DNA from 3 places in the Shewanella sp. AS16 genome. Region 1 is predicted to be linked to each of the others. Evidence: predicted binding sites of a transcription regulator. Region 1 holds the regulator's gene; each other region holds the start of a gene.
The links. The regulator LexA, encoded in region 1, represses DNA repair genes until DNA is damaged. The targets are predictions, from matches to a motif close to TACTGTATNNNNATACAGTA.
Positions count from the first base shown of each region.

Region 2: the regulator LexA is predicted to act here: its motif matches at 1,385-1,404, upstream of LZP73_RS06245 (LexA family protein).
Region 3: the regulator LexA is predicted to act here: its motif matches at 1,957-1,976, upstream of LZP73_RS11675 (DNA topoisomerase III).

Region 1 is NZ_JAKCLK010000002.1:659,998-663,279, forward strand. It holds gene plsB (glycerol-3-phosphate 1-O-acyltransferase PlsB) at 1-1,001, opposite strand, end outside; gene lexA (transcriptional repressor LexA) at 1,164-1,781, shown strand; gene LZP73_RS07675 (cell division inhibitor SulA) at 1,778-2,290, shown strand; partial or broken gene coxB (cytochrome c oxidase subunit II) at 2,691-3,282, shown strand, end outside.
Region 2 is NZ_JAKCLK010000002.1:322,332-325,613, reverse strand. It holds gene LZP73_RS06255 (hypothetical protein) at 72-242, shown strand; gene LZP73_RS06250 (SOS response-associated peptidase) at 654-1,232, opposite strand; gene LZP73_RS06245 (LexA family protein) at 1,421-1,828, shown strand; gene LZP73_RS06240 (Y-family DNA polymerase) at 1,829-3,085, shown strand.
Region 3 is NZ_JAKCLK010000003.1:691,783-695,064, forward strand. It holds gene purF (amidophosphoribosyltransferase) at 1-1,272, shown strand, start outside; gene LZP73_RS21530 (hypothetical protein) at 1,301-1,522, opposite strand; gene LZP73_RS11670 (GlsB/YeaQ/YmgE family stress response membrane protein) at 1,604-1,852, shown strand; gene LZP73_RS11675 (DNA topoisomerase III) at 1,987-3,282, shown strand, end outside.

The DNA.
Region 1 (3,282 bases):
GCGGCTATGTGCGGCGGCACCATGCCCTGGTAATAGAGGATATAGGACAGCAACAGGTAATCCATGTGGCTGCGGTGGCAAGGCACATAGACTATCTCGTGGCCGTCGTGGTGCAGCTGGCGTACCTGCTCGGCGCCCTTGATATTGATGCCACTGTACAGCTTATTCCACAGCCAGGTGAGGAAACGCTCGGCGATACGCACCAGGCTATCCGAATAGTTGGCGGCGATCTCGTCCAGGTAGGCTATCGCTGTCTCACGGGCCTTGGTCTCGGAGATCTTCTTGTTGGCCGCCTCTTCCTGAATCGCCTTCTTCAGCGACTCGGATTTCAGCAAGGCGTGAAACAAGGCCTGGCGATTGGGCAGCTGTGGCCCCGTCATCACCTTGCGCTGGCGGCTGAAGTGCACCCTGGCGACCCGCGCCAGCTTATGGGCTATGCCCATGTCAGTGCCGTGTTCGTCCGTCATATACCTCAGGGATACGGCACTGGAGAATTGCACGAAGTTATGGCGCCCGAGGAAGAGGATCATCAGGCACTTGCGCAGCCAGGTGGGGTTTTCCCGCTCCAGCACAGCCGCCCGCATGCTGTCATCTTCCTTGCCCGGGGTCCGGCCCCAGTAGAGGCTCACAGGCACCAGCTGGATGTCCAGCGTCGCATCCTGTTTATGGGCGGCCAACAGGAGCCTGAAACTCTCGAGAAAACCCTCATGATTGCGGCGCTGGCCAAACATGGGCTTGCCCCCCTGCAGGCATACCACCCTGGGAACCCGGCCATCGGCGAGCACCAGCTCTTCATAGGGGCTCGGCAGTCCCAACTTGGCGGTGACGTCATTCAGGGCCGCTATGTCGCTGACGGATTCAGTCTTCATCACATAGACGAGCGGTCTGCCCGGGTCCAGATTGAGATCGGCGAAGGGATCCTGTGGCACAACGATAGTGTGCACCAGCTGTTTCTGGATCCAACGCAAGGATTTAAACCACAGAGAGTCTTGTTTTGGCATTCTTCTTTTGCAATATGAGTCACGTCAAACGGACAGATAGAATACCAGACTCTGGCCAGTATTCACTAATAGTCGGCTAAGCCCATAAAAAATGGTTAATACTTGCACTGCAAATAATACTGTATATACTAACAGTAACTGTATAGAAAAACAGGAATGACCATGAGACCCTTGACGCCACGCCAAGCCGAAATTCTAGAGCTGATCAAACGCAACATCGCCGACACAGGCATGCCGCCTACCCGGGCCGAGATTGCCACCCGTCTGGGATTCAAGAGCGCCAATGCCGCCGAGGAACATCTCAAGGCCCTGGCGAAGAAAGGCTGTATCGAAATCATGCCGGGCACTTCCCGCGGTATCCGCCTGCCCCACGAAGAAGAGGCCCAGGAAGCCGGCTTGCCGCTGATAGGCCAGGTCGCCGCCGGTGAGCCGATTCTGGCCCAGGAACATGTGGAACAGTACTACCAGGTCGATCCCGCCATGTTTCATCCCGCCGCCGACTTTCTGCTCAGGGTCCGGGGTGACAGCATGAAGAATATCGGCATACTCGAGGGCGATCTGCTCGCTGTGCATAAGATGCAGCAGGCCCGCAACGGCCAGGTGATAGTCGCCAGGGTCGAAGACGATGTGACTGTTAAACGCTTCGAGAAGAAAGGCAATCTGGTTTATTTACACGCGGAAAACGATGACTACTCCCCCATCAAGGTGGATCTCAGTTGCCAGAGCCTGACCATAGAAGGTCTCGCCGTCGGCGTAATACGTAATGGAGACTGGCTATGAAACATTTGCTGGGCAATGCGCCGCGCCACCCTGGACTCTGGCTGGATCTCGACAGCCATGTGCAGGACAGCCAACATAGAGACATCACCACCATGCCGACCCGGACCCAGGGGCGCACCGAGCTGCAACAGCTCAGTGCCCAACTGGCACAACTGAGCCAGCAGGGCCGCTGGATAGTGCTGATCAGCCCACCCAATGCCATAGGCTACAAGCAATTGCTGGCCAAGGCCGGGGTGCGCATGGACAGGGTATTGCTGGTGCATGCCAAGGATGAAGTGGAAGTGCTGTGGGCGATGGAAAGAGCCCTCACCAGCGGCACCTCCAGCGCAGTGATCTCCTGGACCCAGTCCCTCGACGCCAGAGATATTCGCCGCCTGCAACTGGTCGCCAAGAGTGCCAGAGCCATGGGCATAGTCCTCGAAGAGGTAAATGTTCACTTACAGGGAGAAGCCTTGTTTGACAATCACGAAGCGTTCCAGCAACACCAATTATTCGGCCCCATACATTGACCCCATCCTGGGCCAGCCTATCTCCAAAGCCTCATCGCACGCCATGAGGCTTTTTTTTTCAGCAATTTTTTCAGTCAATTAGAAAGCAGAGCGAGCTTGATCAATAACTGAACAGCAAGTAATGTAGGACAAGGTAACGTGCATTCAAGCGTTATCACCTGGCTCCATGCCAGGCATAGCCAGACGATTGAGTCATGGCCTAAGGGATGGATATATTCAGTCGTAGGTGCAAGCGTGGTTAATACCGGCAGTAACGATACATAGACCAAGAGTAAAAACCGCCAACGCACTTTGAAGTCATCAACGCTTTTTTGGGAACCGAAGAGTTTACATAGAGCTGAGACTTACTGTGTGACTCTTCTTTGTAGTTGCGTTTCGCAATTGGCAGAGGAGAAGTCTTGTGAAGCAATGGTTGTATTGTGCCTTGGTGCTGGTATTCGCACCTCATCTAGCGGCGGCAGAAATGCCCCTGAACATGACTCAGGGGGTGACAGAAATCAGTGGCAAGGTGTATGACTTGCACATGACCATTCTGTATATCTGCTGTGCCATCGGCGTGGTCGTCTTCGGTGTAATGATTTATGCCATGATAAACCACAGGAAATCCAAGGGCGCAGTTGCCGCCAACTTCCACGAAAGCACCAAGGTCGAGATAGCCTGGACCATACTGCCTTTCATCATCTTAATTCTCATGGCCATCCCAGCGACCAAGACACTGGTCGCCATGGAAGACACCCATGACGCCGAACTCACGGTCAAGATCACAGGTTCCCAATGGAAGTGGCATTACAGCTACTTCGATCAGGACATAGACTTCTACAGCAACCTGGCCACCCCCATGTCCCAGATAGAGGGCAACGAGGCCAAAGGGGAAAACTATCTGCTCGAAGTGGATAAACCCCTGGTGCTGCCGACCCACAGGAAAATACGTTTCCTGATGACCTCAGACGATGTGATCCACTCCTGGTGGCTGCCGGCCTTCGCCATCAAGA
Region 2 (3,282 bases), 340 kb from region 1:
AATCTTTTGCTAGTTACGACAAATTTTTACTATTCGAGTTTTAACAACACAGGAAAAGCTAGGAGAACAATATGACAGAACAGGAAAAGGCAGTTGCTTTGAAATTATTAGAAGACAAATTGTTGCAAAATCAGAAGGCTTGTAAATTAGCTTGGCCTGCTGGTTCACCGTTCTTGGACATCGCGATGCAAAAGGCAGCGGCAGTTTTTGAGAAGGAAATTGAAAAAATCCTATCAAACTAAAGTTGTGCAATCGAAGGGCGTTGTTGCCTAAATAGGTGAACCTTCTGCTCCTGATGCGATCATATCCTGTGATATAGCACACAGGAACCGATACAAAATGGGTAAATCCAAGCATCGCATCACCAATTGGCCGGAATATAAACAAGCATTGGCTCTCCAGGGGCGTTCAAGTTCTGGACAGATGAGCACGCCATGAAACATTTGTGTTTTATCGAGGTCATGCCGGTCAAATCATTCCTGGGTTTGTATGTTGCTTTTAGCTCCCCCTGGTCAAGTGATCGTTAGAGGGATAAGGTCTTTTCAATCTGTCCTCTGGTGGCCGGAAGGTTTCATTAATTTTGTAGTTTGCTTGATAGTGCTTTTTGACCATTACTTGGTAAGACTACTAGGGTGAGAGGACAAACTATCTTATCAACAAGGCCCCTTTACAGCAACGTAGCCGCTGTCTACGCATTGCAACAGCGGCTCTAGTTCTTCAGGGCTGGAGTTGAACCAAATGGGTATCTGCTCAGGTTTGATGAACAAGGGCATGCGACTGTGGTAGGCGGCACATATCTCATTAGGACTCGTGGTAAGCGTTACCAGCTCGGGCGTATTAGTTTGTGTCGGGTAGAAAATACCCGCCATATAGAGCGGGCGTTGCTGGCGCTGGCTGAACAAGTATTTTTGCTTTTTCGGTCCACCTTCATCTCGCCATTCAAACCAGCCTGAGCACGGAACCAGACAGCGATTGTGTTCAAATGCATTAGCGAAGGTACGCTTTTTGCTGACAGTTTCAGCCTGGGCATTGATCAACAGCTTGTTTGCCCAGGAAGGTTTGATCCCCCAGCGTGTTTGCAGTTGCTGAAGCTTGCCTTCATGGCTCACTAAAGTGGCAACGCTATCGGTTGGCCGCAGATCTAGGTTGGTTTGAAGGGGAAACTCAAGGCCTAACTCTTCTTGTACTTGAGGTCTTAAGATATCAGCTAGTACATACAATCTACCACACATAGCTCAGTCCTATTCCATCCACTTTTATTTATCACTTTAGTGTATCAGCGCTAGCTCTTCGAAACTTTATCTGTATTTGCTACAGCCATTTAAGTCACATTGGTGCTGGCTGAGCTTTCGTTGGCTTGTCAGACACCACAATGCCACTATAATACTGTATAGAAAAACAGTACTTGAGGCGCATTTCCATGAGAGTCATCCCTATCCCAGCTCGTGCAGGGATCACTGGTTTTGAAAGTCCTGCTGCGGAATACACTCAGCTAGGGCTGAGCTTAGATGAATTGTTGATTGAGCATCCGAGTGCGACCTTCATAGGTTTGGCACAAGGGGACTCCATGCAGGATGTCGGCATCTTTGATGGGGATGTGATTGTCGTCGATCGCCATGAAACAGCACGAAATGGTGACGTCATCGTGGCTAACTTTAACGGCGAGTTTGTCTGCAAGATCATCGATACTCAGCGCCGCTTGTTACTATCATCAAACCAGCAATATCAGCCTGTAATCATTCACGAATATGACGACTTTAGTATTGAAGGAGTAGTGACCCGTTCTATTCGTTGCCACCGTCAGAGCCCATTGCTATGTGAGCATTAGATGTTTGCTCTAGTTGATGCTAATAGCTTTTATTGCAGTGCAGAACAAGTGTTTCGTCCTGACTGGCGTGGTAAGCCCCTTATTGTGCTCAGTAACAATGACGGTTGTATTGTTGCTGCAAATCGACAAGCAAAAGCAGCCGGCATTCAAAAGTTTTTGCCTTACTTCCAAGTTAAAGAGCTATGTGCTGAACGTGGTGTTATTGCGTGTTCTTCGAACTATGAGCTATATGCCGACCTTTCAACCAAAATGATGAATATAATCGCTCGCTTTGCACCTGAACAGCACGTTTACTCTATCGATGAAAGCTTTCTCTCGTTTAAGAATTGCTACCCAGCAATCAGTTGTCTGCGTACTCAAGGACAGTTAATCCGTCGTGCAGTATGGAAAGAGGCGCGCTTACCTGTATGCGTGGGCATAGGTGCAACACTGACGTTAGCTAAAATCGCCAATCATGCGGCTAAGAAGATACCAGGCTACAAAGGTGTATGCGTTATCGAAAATGAGCGCGATCGTATTGCTATCTTACAGCAACTGTCTGTTGGGGACGTTTGGGGGGTTGGCCGGCGGATTAGCAAGAAGCTAGAGTTACTGAATATCCATACCGCTTTTCAACTCGCATCCATGCCGCCAGGGTTGGCAAGAAAACAATTTAGTATCGAGATAGAACGAACGGTACGTGAACTTAACGGGCAAGTATGTAAAGTGTGGGACGAGGCAAGGGCAGATAAAAAACAGATTTACTCAACGCGCAGTGTCGGGGAACGAATCACCGACTTTCAGTCTTTATTACAGGCTTTGAGCAAACATGTCGGCATTACTGCTAGCAAAGCACGTAAGCAAGGCTCAAGTTGCAAGACTATGCTACTTTTTGCCAGTAACTCACCTTATGACGAACGCCCTGTGAGCTATAACGCGATAGTGCATTTCCCTTGTCCTACTAACTGTACTGTTGAGCTAACCCAAGCCATGAGTGAAGTTGCGCCGCAGTTATTTCGTGAAAGTGTGCGCTATTACAAGATAGGTGTTGGCTTAATCGACTTAGCCAACGCACACCACCACCAACTAGATTTGTTCAATCCTCCGACAGCAAAACCAGCACTAATGTTTGCCCTAGATCACATTAACCAACGTTATGGGAGCGATACAATGTTTCTAGCCGCACAAGGCATTGAGCATAAGTGGGCAATGCGACGGGATTTGTTGACGCCTCAATACACAACCAAATGGAGCAGTCTGCCGAACATCAAGTGCTAGATCCTGTCGCCGTAGCAATATTCCACATCAATGGCAGCATCGTTGGCGTCGTAGCCGAATAGCTGATTGTCGGTAGAGCACATGCCTGACCTTTCCCGACGGCGAGGTGAGGGCCGGGATGCACTTGATAATGGATTTATCGTCCACGAAGAGGTGCGCCGAAGTACTCATCTCGTTTCGTGAGTTTTCGTAGTACC
Region 3 (3,282 bases), on a different contig from region 1:
GCCTCGGAAGCTCAACCTTTCTATGTCAACTCGCCTTTCGGTATTTCTCTGGCGCATAACGGCAACCTGACCAATACCCTGGAATTGACGGCCCGTTTGGTGCAACAACGTCGCCATGTGAACACCACCTCAGACTCTGAAGTGCTGCTCAATCTGTTGGCCGATGAACTGCAACAGACCACGAGCCAGCAGTTGAGCGCCGATGAAGTGTTCGATGCCGTTGCCCGGGTGCATGCCCAGACCCGTGGTGCCTACGCCGTGGTGGCGATGATCATCAATCAGGGGCTGGTGGCGTTTCGCGATCCTTTCGGTATCCGTCCTCTGGTGCTGGGCAAGCATGAGACCGCGACTGGCACCGAATACATGGTCGCCTCCGAGAGTGTGGCATTGGACGCCGTCGGCTTCGAGGTCATGCGTGACGTGGCCCCGGGTGAAGCGGTTTACCTGTCGCTCGATGGTGAGCTCTATACCCGCCAGTGTGCCGTGGCTCCCAGCTATGCACCTTGTATCTTCGAGTTCGTCTACTTTGCCCGTCCGGATTCCAGCATAGATAACATTTCTGTGTATGCCAGTCGCGTCAACATGGGCGCCAAGCTCGGCGAGAAGATCAAGAAGGAATGGTACGATCATGATATCGACGTAGTGATCCCCATCCCCGAGACTTCCTGCGATATCGCGCTGGAGATCGCCCGCTGCATGGACCTGCCTTACCGTCAGGGGTTCGTCAAGAACCGCTACATAGGCCGTACCTTCATCATGCCTGGGCAACAGGAACGCAAGAAGTCGGTACGCCGTAAGCTCAACGCCATCAATACCGAGTTTAAGGGCAAGAACGTGTTGCTGGTGGATGACTCCATAGTACGGGGCACCACCTCGGAGCAGATCATCGAAATGGCCCGCGAAGCCGGCGCCAAGAAGGTGTATTTCGCCTCGGCGGCCCCTGAGATACGTTTCCCGAATGTCTATGGCATAGATATGCCGACCTCGAACGAGTTGATCGCCCATGGACGCGATGTGGATGAAATCGCCAAGTTGATCGGCGCCGACGGGATGATCTTCCAGGACCTGAGCGACCTGATCGAAGCCGTGCGGATGGAAAATCCGGACATCAAGCGCTTTGAAACCTCTGTCTTCGACGGTAACTATATCACCAACGATGTGGATCAGGCCTACCTGGATCACCTGACCCAGCTGCGCAACGACGATGCCAAGGCGAACCGTAACAAGGACATAGGCACCAACCTGGAGTTGCATAACGTCTGCCACCCATGATGGCCCCTCGGGTTAACCCGTCCTAGCCCTAAAGCCAGCTGCCTATGCAGCTGGCTTTTTTGTTGGGTGCTGGGGCAGATGTGGCTTGCCCTGGGCCTGGATTCACTGAGCCCGGATTCACTGAGCCTGGGTTCATGGGGCCTGAATTCACTGAGCCCGGATTCACTGAGCCTGGATTCACGGGGCCCGGATTCACTGAGTCTGGGTTCATGGGGCCCGGGCAGGGCCAACAAGCCAGAGTGAATGGCATTTGACTAATGAGATTCAGGGCGAATACTTTAAGGGTGACTCGCGGGTGTCATTCCCGGCACCAGTAGATTCGGAGGCAGATATGGGTATCATCTCCTGGATAGTGTTAGGGCTCATCGCCGGCATTTTGGCCAAATGGATCATGCCGGGCAAGGATGGCGGTGGATTCATCATGACCACCTTGCTTGGGATAGTGGGCGCCATAGTCGGCGGCTGGGTCAGCGCCTTGCTCGGCTTGGGTAGCATGGGCGGACTCACCCTGGGTGGCATACTGATGGCAACCCTGGGGGCACTGCTGGTGTTATTCGTCTATAACAGCGTCAGAAAATAACCTTTGTCTCTCCTGTTGGCGGCGCAGGCGCTAAACCTGGCTGCTGAAAACGGCCGCGGCCGTTGACAGCGGAGTTGCAGCCCGGGCCGCTTTAGGCTAAATTGCACTGTAATTATATCCAGTGCATTGTTGCCATGATCCTCTATATTGCCGAAAAACCCAGTCTTGGCCGTGCCATTGCCGATGCCTTACCCAAGCCCCACAAGAAGGGCGAGGGCTTCATTCAGGCGGCGAACGGCGATTGCGTCTCCTGGTGTATAGGTCATTTGCTGGAGCAGGCCGAGCCCGCCGCCTATGATCCTGAGTTCAAGTCCTGGAGATTCGAGCATCTGCCGATAGTGCCGGCCAAGTGGCAGTTGACTGCCAAGGCCAACACCCGAAGTCAGCTCAATGTGCTGAAGAAACTGGTCAAGCAGGCTTCCGGCCTGGTCAACGCCGGCGATCCCGACAGGGAGGGGCAGTTGCTGGTGGACGAGGTGATAGCCTATCTCGGGGTCACGGGCGACAAGCTGCATAAGACCAAGAGGCTGTTGATCAGCGATCTCAACCCCCAGGCGGTCAAGCGCGCCCTGGGGCAACAGAGATCCAACCGTGAGTTCATTCCGCTGTCGACGTCGGCCCTGGCCCGCAGCCGCGCCGATTGGCTCTACGGCATGAATATGACCCGGGCCTATACCTTGCAGGGCAAGAAGGTGGGTTACCAGGGGGTGCTGTCGGTCGGCCGGGTACAGACGCCGCTGCTGGGGCTGGTGGTGCGCCGCGACGAGGAGATAGCCGCCTTTCAGTCCAAGCCCTTCTATCAGGTGTTGGCACATCTGCACACAGAAGCCGGCGCCACCTTCAGTGCCCGTTGGCATCCGAGCGAGGCCTGCTTGCCTTACATGGATGAAGAGGGGCGGGTGTTGTCCCTTGGCTTGGCGCAGAATGTGGTGCAGCGGATCACCGACAAGCCGGCCTTGGTGACAGAGTTGGAGACGAAAAAACGCCGCCAGCCGCCGCCCTTGCCCTACAGCCTGTCGGCGCTGCAGATAGATGCCGCCAAGCGTTTCGGCATGAGTGCCCAGACGGTACTGGATACCTGTCAGAGCCTGTATGAGCGCCACAAGCTGATAACCTATCCCAGATCCGACAGCCGGCACCTGCCGCTGGAGCAGCATGCCTTGGCGCCACGGGTGCTCGAGGCCATAGGTGGCGGTGCCGGCGAACTGCTCGAGGGGATGATGGCACCGGACCCCGGGCTCAAGTCCAAGGCATGGGATGACAAGAAGGTCGAGGCTCATCACGCCATCATTCCCACGGAAAAGCGCGCCAACCTGAGCGCCTTGACCCAGGCCGAGCGCCAGTTATACCTGCATATCGCCCGTCAGTATCTGGCGCAATTCTATCCTGCCTATCAATATGACGAAACCCGGGTCGAAGTCGGCATAGAA